3 regions of the Pleomorphomonas sp. PLEO genome follow, and region 2 is predicted to be linked to each of the others. Evidence: predicted binding sites of a transcription regulator. Region 2 holds the regulator's gene; each other region holds the start of a gene.
The links. Region 2 encodes PhoB, which activates phosphate uptake and scavenging genes when phosphate is short. Its sites were predicted from a motif close to TGTCATNNANCTGTCAT; they were not measured.

Region 1 (4,549 bases), 2.1 Mb from region 2:
GGTGTTGAAGATGGCGCTCAAGTCGGACCAATCGGCAGCCGACCTTATGAGCAAAGCCGTCGAGCAGGCAGCCTCTGCCCCTCCACCGGCGGGCATGGGGAGCTATGTGGACTTGACCGTCTGACCGTAGCTCTTTGCCTAGATGTTTAATCACGCCTGAATGTGCACCACTTCAGAGACGCGAAAGCCGCCGAGAAACCTGTCATCGGCGGCTTTGCTTTTTTTTGCGATATCCGCCGAACTCAGACCGTCACTGGCACGAGCACAGGAGGCTCATCCAGCGTCTCACCGTTGGCGAGACGGATGTTGTCGAGGAACTGCATCGCCGACCGCCGCCAAGTGAACGAAAGCGCCAGCTCGCGCGCAGCTGCCGGGTCGATGACCAGAGCTCCAAGACAGGCAGCCCGGAGATCTTCGTCCAGAATGCCGGCGTCGCTGTCGCCGAGGATGTCGAGCGGTCCCATCACCGGATAGGCGGCGACTGGCAAGCCGGAAGCCAGCGCCTCCAGAACCACGTTGCCGAAGGTGTCGGTGCGCGAGGGAAACACGAACACGTCGGCCGAGGCATAGGCGCGAGCGAGCTCCTCGCCGATCATCACGCCGGCGAAGTGGACGTCGGGATAGCGTCTTTCGAGACTTGCCCGCTGCGGACCGTCGCCGACAACCACCTTGGATCCGGGCAGGTCGAGTGCCAGAAAGGCCTCGAGGTTCTTTTCGACGGCAAGGCGTCCCACGTTGATGAAGATCGGACGCGGCAGGTCGAACAGGCCCTCTTCGTCCGGTCGCGGCCGGAACAGGTCGGCGTCGATGCCGCGTCCCCAGCGCATCAGGTTGCGGAAGCCGCGGGCCGTCAGTTCCGCTGCCAGCGTATCGGTGGCCACCATGCAGCCAGCGCCACCGTTGTGAAAGCGACGAACGAAGGCGTAGAGCCAGGATTGGGGCACCGGCAGCCGGGCCGCCACATATTCGGGAAAGCGGGTGTGGTAGCTGGTCGTATAGGGCATGCCGTGGCGGCGGCACCACTTCCGGGCCTTGAGACCAAGCGGCCCTTCCGTCGCGATATGAACATAGGCCGGCTGGCCGCGCTCGATCTCGCGAGCCACCCGCCGGTAGGTCGAAATGGCGACGCGAATTTCGGGATAACTCGGCAGCGGCAGCGTCCGGAACAGGTCGGGCGTCACCATGGTGACCTCGGCGCCCATGGCGATCAGCTCGGCATTGGTGCGCTCGATCGACCGGACCACGCCATTGACTTGCGGATGCCAGGCGTCGGTGACGACGGTGATGCGGGTCATTCCGCCGCCTCGGCGTGCGACAGCATCAGCGGCGACTGGCGCTCATGTTCAAGACGCGTCCAGCGAATGATCTCGAGGCTGCCGTCGTGGTTCTCGGCGATGGCGGTGCAGCTTTCCACCCAGTCGCCGGTATTGATGTAAGCGATGCCGTTCATGTCGCGCATGGTCGCATGATGGATGTGCCCACAGATGACGCCGTCGGCGCCGACGCGCCGCGCCTCATGGGCCAACGCATCCTCGAAGGCGCCGATGAAGTTGACGGCGTTCTTCACCTTGAGCTTGGCCCAGGCCGACAACGACCAATAGGGCAGCCCGACGAAGCGCCTGAATTTGTTGACCCAGGTGTTGGTCCACAGCGCCATTTCATAGGCCCAGTCGCCAAGATAGGCGAGCCAGCGGGCATGCCGCACCACCACGTCGAACTGGTCGCCGTGGATGACCAGATATCGCCGGCCGTCGGCCGCCTCGTGCAAGCAGCGATCCATCACCTCGACGCCGCCGAAATGCGTGCCGAGGTAGTCTCGCAGGAATTCGTCGTGGTTGCCGGGAATGTAGACGACGCGCGCGCCTTTTCGGGCCTTGCGCAGCAGCTTCTGGACGACGTCATTGTGGCTCTGCGTCCAGAACCAGGACCGACGCATCCGCCATCCGTCGATGACATCACCAACGAGATAGATCGTCTCCGCCTCGTGGACGCGCATAAAATCCAGCAGAAGATCGGCTTGGCAATCGCGCGTACCGAGATGAATGTCGGACAGGAACAACGTTCTGAGGCTTCGGGTAGTATTTGCGTCCGTCATGGCAAACAAAGATGCATGCAGCATCTTCTCCGAGGCGGGAATCGATGGCAACGCGCCAATCCCGATACCTCCTTTTGTCCCGGCAGCTTCTCAGTTTTATGACAGAAACGCCTATTGGCCTCCAAACGGCGGCCAGTGGCACCACTCCGCGGCTTTTAAAAGCAAAACGGCCCGGTCAAGACCGGGCCGCGCGATCGAAAAAACAACCGGTGCGCTTACGGGCACCAAAGAACCTTCACCAGCTTTTCCGACTTCAGGAGACTGCGCACCGGCATCTCCAGCACGTCGTCGCCAGCCACTGCCTTCTCGAAGGCGGCGCGCTTTTCGGCGCCCTCGATGTGCAGAAGGATCTCATCGGCGGCGAGCAGCAGCGGCAGCGTCAGCGTAATACGCGGCTCGCCCGCCCCCGCGGCGTTGATCGCCATCACCTTCGCCTTACAGTCCGGCGAGTTGGCAGCGGCAAGATTGTCGGCCCCCGGATAGAACGAGGCCGTATGGCCATCATCACCCATGCCGAGCACGACGGCGGCAAACGGCAGCGGCAGGTCGTCGATCGCCTTGCCCACTTCGGCAACAGCCTCTTCCGGCGTCGGCACCGGCCGATAGAGCGGGACGAATTCGATGTTGCTGAGCGGCCCCTTCAAAAGGTGGCGGCGAGCAAGGCCGGCATTGGAGCGTTCGTTCGTCTCCGGCACCCAGCGCTCGTCGACCAGCGTCACGACAACGTCGTTCCAAGGCATGCGATAGCGCGACATCGCCTCGAGGAAGCGCACCGGCGTCTTGCCCCCCGACAACGCCAGCGCTGCCTTGCCATGCAGGCGGATGGCGTGGGCGAGCGCGCCTGCAACCTCGACGGTCAACGCATCGGCGAGCGCTGCCCCATTTTCGAACTCCTGAAACTCGTACATCCGTTCCTCCAGATCGGCGATCCCTTGGCGCCGCCAGCTTTTGTCGGCTTGGCGGCGGGTCGGCCGGCACCTCGGACAAGACCGTCGCGGCCAGTTTCCCCTTAGTCAAATATACACAATCGGCCGGCGTTGGCACCGGCCGACTTTCCGCAATCCCTATCAAACCGTGTCAACCACCTGAGCGGTAAACCAGCACGGGAAAAAGGTCGGCAGCGGACCGCCGCCGACCATAACGGAAGATCAATCCTTCTGCAGCGCCTTGAGGGCCGCAACCAGTCCCTTGGTCGAGACGTCCTGGCTCGCCGCCGGCTCGGCCTCGCCCTTGAGGACTGGCAGAAGACGGTTGGCGAGTTCCTTGCCAAGCTCGACGCCCCACTGGTCGTAGGAATTGACGCCCCAGATGGTGCCCTGCACGAACACCTTGTGCTCGTAGATGGCGATCAGGCGGCCAAGCGTCCTCGGATCAAGCGTCCGGTAGAGGATGGTGTTGGTCGGCCGGTTACCCGGGAAGGCCTTGTGCGGCGCCAACGCGGCGATGTCGGCATCCGACTTGCCGGCCTTCTTCAGCTCGGCGGCGGCTTCCTCGGCGGTCTTGCCGAGCATGAGCGCCTCGGTCTGGGCCAGCACGTTGGAGAGCAGCTTGGCGTGGTGGTCGCTTACGTGCTCGTGCGGCACGGCGGCGGCCAGGAAGTCGGCCGGAATGACGTCGGTGCCCTGATGGATCAGCTGGTAGAAAGCGTGCTGGCCATTGGTGCCCGGCTCGCCCCAGACGATGGGACCCGAGGCACGCGGCACCGGCGTGCCATCGGTGCGCACGCCCTTGCCGTTCGATTCCATATCGAGCTGCTGGAGATAGGCGGCAAAACGGCTGAGACGCTGATCGTAGGGCAGCACGGCATGCGTCGAGAAGCCCCAGACGTTACGGTACCAGACGCCGAGCAGGCCGAGGATCACCGGAATATTCTTCTCGAGCGGCGCGCTGCGGAAGTGGTTGTCCACCTCATGGGCGCCGGCCAGGAAGGCCACGAAGTTATCGTAACCGACGGCGATGGCCACCGGCAGACCGATGGCCGACCACACCGAATAGCGACCGCCGACCCAGTCCCAGAAGCCGAAGGCGCGCTTCACGTCCATGCCGAAGGCGGCCACCTTGTCGAGCGCCGTGGATACGGCACAGAAGTGGGCGCCAACAGCCGCCTCGCCGAGATGCTTCTTGATCCAGTCGCGGGCGGTGCCGGCGTTGGTCATGGTCTCGGAGGTGGTGAAGGTCTTCGACGCGATGACGAACAGCGTCGTCTTGGGATCGAGCTCGGCCAGCGTGTCGGAGATGTGAGCGCCGTCGACGTTGGAGACGTAATGGAGACGCGGACCATTGCCGCGATAGGGCGTCAGCGCCAGCGTCGCCATGGCAGGACCAAGGTCGGAGCCGCCGATGCCGATGTTGACGACGTCAGTGAACTTGGCGCCGGTCGACGAGGCGATCTTGCCCGAGCGCACGCCCTCAGCGAAATCGCGGATGCGGCCGAGCACCTCGTTGACGTCGGGC
Region 2 (4,549 bases):
TGGTATCGGTGATGGAGGCGTAGATCTTGCCGCGACCGCGGCGGGAAAGATCGCTCATGAGAAGTCCTCGTTGCTGCGAACCCTATGGAATTGGCACCATTCTATCGACGGCGGCAGAAGGCCACCAGTCAACCGAGGTCGTAACGAACGAGTGGATTGGAAAATGATACCTAATAACGGCTAATTGGTAGGAATAATTACTCTCTCTTCACGAGCGTCCCGTCGATCCAAAGCCGCCGGTTCCGCGGACCGTGGCGTCGAGCGCTTCCGTTTCGGCAAAGCGGACGCGGCTCACCGGCGCGATCACCATCTGCGCGATACGTTCGCCCCGGACAATGGTGAAAGGTGTGTCTGAGAGATTGATCAGGATTACCTTCACCTCGCCACGGTAGTCGGCATCAACAGTACCGGGCGAATTGAGAACGGTGACGCCGTGCTTGGCGGCCAGGCCTGAACGCGGTCGCACCTGCGCCTCGTAGCCTGAGGGTAGCGCCATGGCGAGACCTGTTGGCACCAAAGCCCGGCCGAGCGGTGACAACGTCAGCGGCTGTTCGACGGCGGCGACCAGATCGACGCCGGCGGCGTCCTCGCTCTGATAGGCCGGCAGCGGCAGGTCCTGGGCGTGCGGCAGGCGCATAAGGGCGACATCGACCATTGGAAAACCTCGAAACTACGGTTCGTTGCGGATGCGAATCGAAAACTCAGCCGAGTTGCTCGGCGATCAGCGCGATCAGCCGTTCAGCGACCTCATCTTTGGAAAGTGTTGGCCAGGTACTGACGCCGGCCGCCGACAGGATGTGTACGTTGTTGCGGTCGCCGCCAAATACGCCGCTGTCCGGGGATACGTCGTTGGCAACGATATAGTCGGCTCCCTTGGCAGCAAGCTTGCGGGCAGCATTTGCCTCGACATCAGTCGTTTCGGCGGCGAATCCAACTACCAATTTCGGCCTTTGTCTGTCGTGGCCCAGCATTGCCAGAATGTCTGGGTTTTCAACGAAAGACAGCGGCGGCGGATCACCTGCCGCCTTCTTGATCTTTTCAGCTGCGACTTCCGACGGCCGCCAATCGGAAACGGCGGCGGCCATCACAGCCACGTCGGCCGGCAGAGCGGCGAACACCGCGTCGAGCATTTCACGCGCCGTTTCGACACGGACGATACTGACGCCCAGCGGGTCGGGGATGGAGACGGGACCGGATATGAGCGTTACTCGGGCGCCGGCTCGCGCGGCGGCGGCGGCAATGGCATGCCCCTGCTTGCCCGAGGAACGGTTGGTGATGAAGCGCACCGGGTCAATCGGCTCGATGGTCGGGCCGGATGTGACGAGCACATGCCTGCCGGCGAGCAGCTTTGCCCGCTCGCCTTCGGCAAAAAAGGCCTCCACGCTGGCGACGATCTCCATCGGCTCGGACAGACGGCCAACCCCGGCTTCGCCACGCTCGGCCATTCGCCCTTCGGCCGGGCCGATGAAACGAACACCGTCGGCGGCAAGCTGCGCCGCATTCCGTTGGGTTGCCGGATGCGCCCACATGCGTTGGTTCATGGCCGGGCAGATGATGATCGGCGCAGCGGCGGCAAGCAGGCTTGCCGTGGCAAGCTCGTCGGCAATGCCGTTCGCCATGCGGGCGATGAGATTGGCGGTAGCTGGCGCCACCAGGACCAGGTCGGTGTCGCGAGACAGCACGATGTGGCCGATATCCTGCTCTTCGGTGGGGTCGAACAGGTCGCTGAACACCTTCTGGCCGGAGAGTGCGCCCACCGTCATCGGCGTCACGAATTCCTTGCCCGAGCGCGTCAGGATCACCCGGACCTCGGCGCCGCGTTCTTTGAGGCGCCGAATGACTTCAAGCACCTTGTAGGCGGCGATACCGCCACCAATGACGATCAGAATGCGCTTGCCCGCCAGCATGTCAGGCCCTCTCCTGCATAATCGGAGGGGAACCTAGACCATCAGGACGCGGAAGGTAAGCGACAAGAAGCCGCCTGAGCAGGCTTCGAAAGCCAACCGCCAAAGCCCTCAACACCATTTGAGGCAAAGACGCCTTGAAGCCGATCTGGCGAGCGGAGGGCAGACCGCCCGCTCGCCAAACCTTCAACTGGTCGCGAATTTCTCGTCGAAGGAATAGCCGGAACCGCGCACCGTGCGGATAGGGTCACGGACGCGACCGCGGTTGATCGACTTTCTGAGGCGGCCGACATGGACATCGACGGTTCGCTCATCGACGTAAACGTCATGACCCCAAACACCGTTGAGAAGCTGCTCACGCGAAAACACCCGGCCCGGCGACTGCATCAGGAATTCCAGCAGGCGGAATTCCGTCGGTCCGAGATGAATTTCGCGCGCCGAGCGACGAACACGCCGAGTCTCCCGATCCAGCTCGATGTCACCGGCCATCAGAAGGTTCGATACCGTCTCCGGTTTGGCGCGCCTCAGCATCGCCTTGACGCGGGCAATCAACTCCGGAACCGAGAAGGGCTTTACGACATAATCGTCGGCGCCGGTGGCAAGGCCGCGCACCCGTTCCGATTCCTCGCCACGCGCCGTCAGCATGATCACCGGCAGCCGCTCGGTCTCTGGTCGTGCCCTGAGGCGACGGCAAAGCTCGATACCCGAAAGGCCCGGCAGCATCCAGTCGAGCAGCAACAGATCAGGAGTGATCTCCTTGAGGCGAATGTCGGCCTCGTCGCCGCGAAACGCCTGCTCGACCTCGAAGCCCTCGGCCTCAAGGTTGTAGCGCAGCATCAACGACACCGCCTCTTCGTCCTCGACGATCATCACCTTGGCCATGGTCGTTTTCAGCTCCCGCAGCTCAGGATCCGGCGATGGTACTGGCGATCGAGGTGTCGGCTTTCGGCCGCTCATCCTCGTAAGACCGGCCCGTCACCACATAGTGCACCGATTCGGCAATGTTCGTTGCGTGGTCGCCGATACGCTCGATGTTCTTGGCACAGAACAAGAGGTGGATGCAGAACGTGAGGTTTCGCGGATCCTCCATCATATAGGTGAGGAGTTCGCGGAACAGTGAAGTGTAGAGCGCGTCGATCTCGTTGTCGCGTTGACGGACGGCGTTGGCCGCCTGGTCATCCTGGCTGGCATAGGCGTCCAGCACCTTTTTGAGCTGCTGCAGCGCGATCTCGCAAAGATGCTCGACACCGGTGATCAGCTGCTTGTGCGGGAAGACGCCGTTGATGGCGACGACGCGCTTGGCAATGTTCTTGGCAAGATCGCCGACGCGTTCGATATCGTTGGCGATGCGCATGGCGCCGACGATTTCTCGGAGGTCGCTGGCCATCGGCTGACGACGGGCAATCACCAGGATCGACTTGTCCTCAATCTCGCGCTGAAGCCGGTCGAGTTCCTTGTCGTTGGCGATCACGCGTTGCGCGAGGCCAATGTCGAGGCGCGTCAGCGATTCGACAGCGTCACCAACCGCGCGCTCTGCGAGGCCGCCGATCTCGGTGACCATGCGTGCGATTGCCTTGAGGTCGTCGTCGTAGGCGGAAACCGTATGTTCCATGGAAATCTCCTGCCGTTTCCGGTCAGCCGAAGCGGCCCGTAATGTAGTCTTGCGTCCGCTGCTCGAGCGGGTTGGTGAAGACGTGGTCGGTGGGGCCTTCTTCAATCAGATGCCCGAGATGGAAAAAGGCGGTGCGTTGCGACACGCGCGCGGCCTGCTGCATCGAGTGCGTCACGATGACGATCGTGAAGTTGGCGCGAAGTTCGTCGATCAGCTCCTCCACCTTGGCGGTGGCGATCGGGTCGAGTGCCGAACAGGGCTCGTCCATCAAGATGACTTCCGGCGATACGGCGATGGCGCGCGCAATGCAAAGCCGCTGCTGCTGACCGCCGGACAGGCCGGTTCCAGGCTCGTTGAGGCGATCTTTCACTTCGTTGAAAAGCGACGCCTTCTGAAGCGAGGTGACGACGATTTCCTCAAGATCGGCCTTGGAGCGGGCGAGACCGTGGATGCGCGGCCCGTAGGCAACATTGTCGAAGATCGATTTCGGGAACGGATTCGGCTTCTGGAACACCATGCCAACACGTGCTCTGAGCTCGACCACGTCGAGGTCTGGATCATAGATATTGCGATCGTCGAGGGTAATGGTGCCCTCGACGCGGGCCCCGGCGATGGTGTCGTTCATGCGGTTGATGCAACGCAGGAAGGTGGACTTGCCACAGCCCGAGGGCCCGATGAAAGCGGTGACTGCCTTCTCGGCGATATCGATGGAAACCCCGTGCAGGGCTTCCTTCTGACCATAGGTTACCCTGACGGTCGCCGCGTGGATCTTGATCGGCCGGCTGGCTGGATCTGGGGTGCGAACGGTCTCGAAAGGCGTCGCGGTCTGAACTGCGGACATGGCGAAACTCCGAGGATACGGTTACCAGCGGCGCTCGAAGGCGCGGCGGAGAATGATGGCTATGCTGTTCATGGCGAGCAGGAAGGCGAGCAATATGATGATCGCCGCCGAGGTGCGTTCGCTGAAGGCGCGCTCGGGCTCTGTCGCCCACATGTAAATCTGGGTAGGTAGCGCCGTCGCCGGGTCGAAGGG
Region 3 (4,549 bases), 2.7 Mb from region 2:
ATGTCGTTGATGTGTTTGAAGTGATCGATGTCGAATAAAATGAGTGAGAAAGTGCCGCCAAGCTCGGCCGCGGCGATTTCCGCGTCGAACCGCTGGCGGAAGGCACCACGGTTGAAGAGGCCGGAGAGGGGGTCGATAGTCGCCATGTCGATCAGCCGGCGCTGCATGATCAGCGTGCGTTCAGCCACTCTCAAGCGGGCATTGAGTTCGTCCTGACGCGGCGGCTTTGACATGAAGTCGTCGGCGCCGGCGTCGAGCACGCCGATGGAATGCTGCGCATCGTTGGAGGCCGACATGCCGATCACATAAAGCGGCCGGCCAGCATCGGCGATAAGGCGAGCCTCCCAGCACAGTTCGGTGCCGGAAACGCCTCCGATCTCGAAACTGGTGATCAGCACCTCGGCCTGCGGTGTCGTTTGGATGTAGTAAAGCGCCTCGCGACCGTCGGTGAAATAGGCGACGTCGTCACCACGAGGTTCAAGCATCCTCTGCAGGATCATCAGTCCGGTACGACTGCCGTCGACGAGCACGATGTGCATAATGAGCTTGGTGTACCTGAAAGGTGGCCAAGCCACCCCCGAAAAGTGCGGAACTCATAAACTGTTTTTGTCGAATTCATCAATGAAAAAACAACGGATTCCCGCCAAATTCGGTTCATTAAGCAGAACTTCACCAGGATGATTTCCCGCAAAAACGCAGTCTCTATGTCGTAGAATTAAAATATTGCGATAGATCAATGTGTTAAACGACAAGAAAAGGGCCGCCGCGACCGCACCGGCTTGCTAGCCCTCCGGCTCGGTTCAACGCCTCGGTGCTATCCGACCGTCTCCCTTTGAGGTTGCAGGGACTAAGCGGTGCGACTCACCGGTTCGTCTGCCGCCAAATTGTTCGCCATGACGTCGGAGCATGAGGAAGCGGGTGGCTCCTGGCCGCGACCGGTGCTATACGCGGGACATTCCAGTCTGTTCGAGGGAATCTACATGTCCGTGGATACGGCTACCGTGCGCCGCGTTGCGCGTCTCGCCAGGATCAAGGTCACCGATGACGAGGCGGAGCGCATGACCAATGAGCTCAATTCCATCCTCGGATTCGTCGAGCAACTGAACGAGGTCGACGTGGCCGGTATCGACCCGATGACCTCGGTCGTGTCGGTGAAGATGCGTCGCCGGCAGGACGTGGTCACCGATGGCGAGGATGCCGTGGCGGTGACGAGCAATGCGCCCGTTTCCGAGGACCATTTCTTCCTGGTGCCCAAGGTGGTCGAGTAACTCCCGCCAGACACCAGCTTCTCAAGACTTTTCGGGATTTCCGCCGTGACCGATCTCACCGCACTCACCCTTGCCGAGGCGCGCGACGCGCTGAAGGCCAAGACTTTCACCGCCGTCGAACTGACCGACGCTTATCTCGCCGCCATGGAAAAGGCGCGTGTACTCAACGCCTATGTCACCGAGACGCCGGAAAAGGCCCGTGACATGGCCAGGGCATCCGATGCGCGTATTGCCGCCGGCAAGGCCGGCGCGCTTGAAGGGCTGCCGCTCGGCATCAAGGATCTCTACGCCACGAAGGGCGTGCACACCCAGGCCTGCAGCCATATTCTCGACGGCTTTGAGCCGCCTTACGAAAGCACGGTGTCGGCCAATCTTTGGGCCGATGGAGCAGTCATGCTCGGTAAGCTCAACATGGATGAGTTTGCCATGGGCTCGTCCAACGAGACCAGCTATTACGGTTCGGTGGTTAACCCGTGGCGGCGTAACGGCTCTGACGTCAATCTGGTACCGGGTGGCTCGTCGGGTGGCTCGGCCGCCGCTGTTGCCGCGCGCCTCTGCCTTGGGGCGACGGCGACCGACACCGGAGGTTCGATTCGCCAGCCGGCCGCTTTCACCGGCACCGCCGGAATCAAGCCGACCTACGGTCGCTGCTCGCGCTGGGGTCTTGTCGCCTTTGCCTCTTCGCTCGACCAGGCCGGACCGATCGCGCGTGATGTTCGCGACGCGGCGATCCTGTTGAAATCGATGGCTTCGGTCGATTTCAAGGACACCACCTCGGTCGATATTCCCGTTCCCGATTACGAGGCTGCCATAGGCAAGTCGGTGAAGGGGCTCAGGATCGGCATCCCCAGGGAATATCGGCTCGATGGCGTGCCGGCCGAGATCGATGCGCTCTGGCAGAAAGGCATCGACATCCTGCGCGAGGCTGGGGCCGAGATCGTCGATATCTCGCTGCCGCACACCAAATATGCCCTGCCGGCCTATTACATCGTGGCGCCGGCCGAGGCGTCCTCGAACCTCGCCCGTTACGATGGCGTGCGCTATGGCCTGCGGGTGCCGGGCTCCGATATCCTCGACATGTACGAGAACACTCGGGCGGCCGGCTTCGGTGCCGAGGTAAAGCGCCGTATCCTGATCGGCACCTATGTGCTGTCAGCCGGCTATTACGACGCCTACTATCTGCGCGCCCAGAAGGTGCGTACGCTGATCAAGCGCGACTTCGAGACGGTCTATGCTCAGGGGGTGGACGCCATCTTGACGCCGGCGACGCCCTCGGCGGCCTTCGGCATCGGCGAAAAAGCCGATGCGGATCCTGTGGAAATGTATCTCAACGACGTGTTCACGGTGACGGTCAACATGGCTGGTTTGCCGGGTCTTGCCGTGCCCGCCGGCCTCTCCGCCGAAGGGCTGCCGCTCGGTCTGCAGTTGATCGGCCGGCCGTTCGACGAAGAGACGCTATTCACGCTCGGTTCGGCGATCGAAAAGGCTGCCGGCACGTTCAGCCCGACGCAGTGGTGGTAGGATTATAAATGGTCGTGCCGGCTCAGCGGGCACGACCTTCACACCAGCGTCAAACAACCGACATATCCAACAACCTTGATGGTTTCACCAAAGAGGTTGTCATGAAAAGTCTTACATGCCTTTCTGTCTTCGCAGCGACGCTTCTTACTGGTGTCATGGCCTCGGCCGCGTCCGACCTGCCGGTCAACAAAGGGCTTGTCGCCGCCGGTCGTCTGCCGGCTGATCTTCGCGATAGCTTCGGCGACACCTTCGGCTCCGGCTCGGGCATGTCGGTGCTGGATTGGAAGAAGACGGACAAGGGCTACCAGGGGTCGTTCCTGCTGCTGCCCGACCGCGGTTATAACGTCGAGGGTACGACGGACTACAGCACGCGCGTCAACGTGCTTTCGATGTCCTTCGCCGCGCCGGAGATTGGCAAGGCCGCGACCGCCGAGCTGACGCTCGACAAGACATTCCTGCTCACCGACAAGGCCGGCAAAGCGATGACCGGCCTCGATCCGGTTGCCATCAATAAAGACAATGGCCCCGACCTTCCTGGCGCTTCCACCGGCGCGGTCAGCCTCGATCCAGAGGCGATTGTTCGCTTGCCGGATGGTTCGCTGATGATCTCCGACGAATACGGCCCGGCTATCTATCACTTCACCGGTGAAGGCAAACTGGTCTCGGCAACGCTGCCGCCGCAGGCGTTCCTGCCGATGCGCAAGGGCTCGCTCAACTTCTCGTCCAACAATCCCGGTGCCAACGCGCCCAAGCCCGACCCGGAGGATCCGGAGACTGGCCGCCAGAACAACCAGGGCTTCGAAGGCATGGCTCTCAACCCGGCCACGCAGGAGCTGACGGTGGTGCTGCAAAGTGCTACCCGCCAGGATGGCGGCGAAAAGAAGACGACCCGCTTCAATACGCGCGCGCTGGTCTACGATGCGACCAATCCGGATGCCTTGAAGCTCAAGGCCGAATATGTCGTGCCCCTGCCGACATTTAAGGACGCCGAGGGCAAAACGCTGGTGGCCGCTCAGTCTGAGCTGTCGATCCTGCCGGATGGCCGGTTGCTGCTGCTTTCACGAGACAGCAACAATGGTTGGGGCGTCAAGGGGGAGTCATCGCTCTACCGTCGCGTCGATCTTCTCGATTTCACCGGCGCCACCAACATCGCCGGCACCGATTTCGATGGACTGAAGCCTGTGGCACCAAAGGGACAGCTCGATCCGTCGGTCATCGCTGCGAAGCTCACGACCGTCATCGACATGAATGACAATGCGGAGTTGGCCAAGGCGGGCCTCCATAACGGTGCGCCGCATGACGCCAGCGACCTTTCGGAAAAGTGGGAATCGATGGGTATCGTGCCGGCGTTCGATCCGGAGCATCCCAAGGACGTGCTGGTGCTGATCGCCAACGACAACGACTTCCTGACCACGCGGGGGCATCAAGTCGGAGCCGACTACAAAGCCGACGCCGATGTCGACACCATGGTGCTGGTCTACCGCCTATCGCTTGATTGATCCTGTTCGCAGCAGAACGGACACCGGGCGCCGCGTCATCGCGGCGCCCATTGTCGTTTTCGGGTCGATCTCCGACCGGTGGGATGCTGGAATGACGCGCCTTTCCCGTTTACCTGCGAAGCAAAACGGGCTATCCCGCCAGACAGATGTCGTCTGATCTATCCGAGAGACCCACCATGAACATGGCAGTCCGCACCCCCGACCCCAAGAAGCTCATCAAGGGCGCCACCGGCGACTGGGAGGTCGTCATCGGCCTTGAGG

Region 1: AB6N07_RS12535 (UDP-2,3-diacylglucosamine diphosphatase) is a predicted target of PhoB. The motif match lies at 2,183-2,199, and genes of this name have one in related genera.
Region 3: AB6N07_RS15550 (esterase-like activity of phytase family protein) is a predicted target of PhoB. The motif match lies at 2,837-2,853, and genes of this name have one in related genera.

The regions. Positions count from the first base shown of each region.
Region 1 is NZ_CP166625.1:2,696,263-2,700,811, reverse strand. Features, by position in the region: gene AB6N07_RS12545 (YjfB family protein) at 1-124, shown strand, start outside; gene AB6N07_RS12540 (glycosyltransferase family 4 protein) at 243-1,295, opposite strand; gene AB6N07_RS12535 (UDP-2,3-diacylglucosamine diphosphatase) at 1,292-2,095, opposite strand; gene pgl (6-phosphogluconolactonase) at 2,311-3,003, opposite strand; gene pgi (glucose-6-phosphate isomerase) at 3,244-4,549, opposite strand, start outside.
Region 2 is NZ_CP166625.1:594,839-599,387, reverse strand. Features, by position in the region: gene cysK (cysteine synthase A) at 1-58, opposite strand, end outside; gene dut (dUTP diphosphatase) at 209-655, opposite strand; gene coaBC (bifunctional phosphopantothenoylcysteine decarboxylase/phosphopantothenate--cysteine ligase CoaBC) at 702-1,907, opposite strand; gene phoB (phosphate regulon transcriptional regulator PhoB) at 2,091-2,786, opposite strand; gene phoU (phosphate signaling complex protein PhoU) at 2,809-3,516, opposite strand; gene pstB (phosphate ABC transporter ATP-binding protein PstB) at 3,539-4,357, opposite strand; gene pstA (phosphate ABC transporter permease PstA) at 4,379-4,549, opposite strand, start outside.
Region 3 is NZ_CP166625.1:3,357,584-3,362,132, forward strand. Features, by position in the region: gene AB6N07_RS15535 (diguanylate cyclase) at 1-539, opposite strand, end outside; gene gatC (Asp-tRNA(Asn)/Glu-tRNA(Gln) amidotransferase subunit GatC) at 981-1,268, shown strand; gene gatA (Asp-tRNA(Asn)/Glu-tRNA(Gln) amidotransferase subunit GatA) at 1,314-2,789, shown strand; gene AB6N07_RS15550 (esterase-like activity of phytase family protein) at 2,891-4,288, shown strand; gene gatB (Asp-tRNA(Asn)/Glu-tRNA(Gln) amidotransferase subunit GatB) at 4,465-4,549, shown strand, end outside.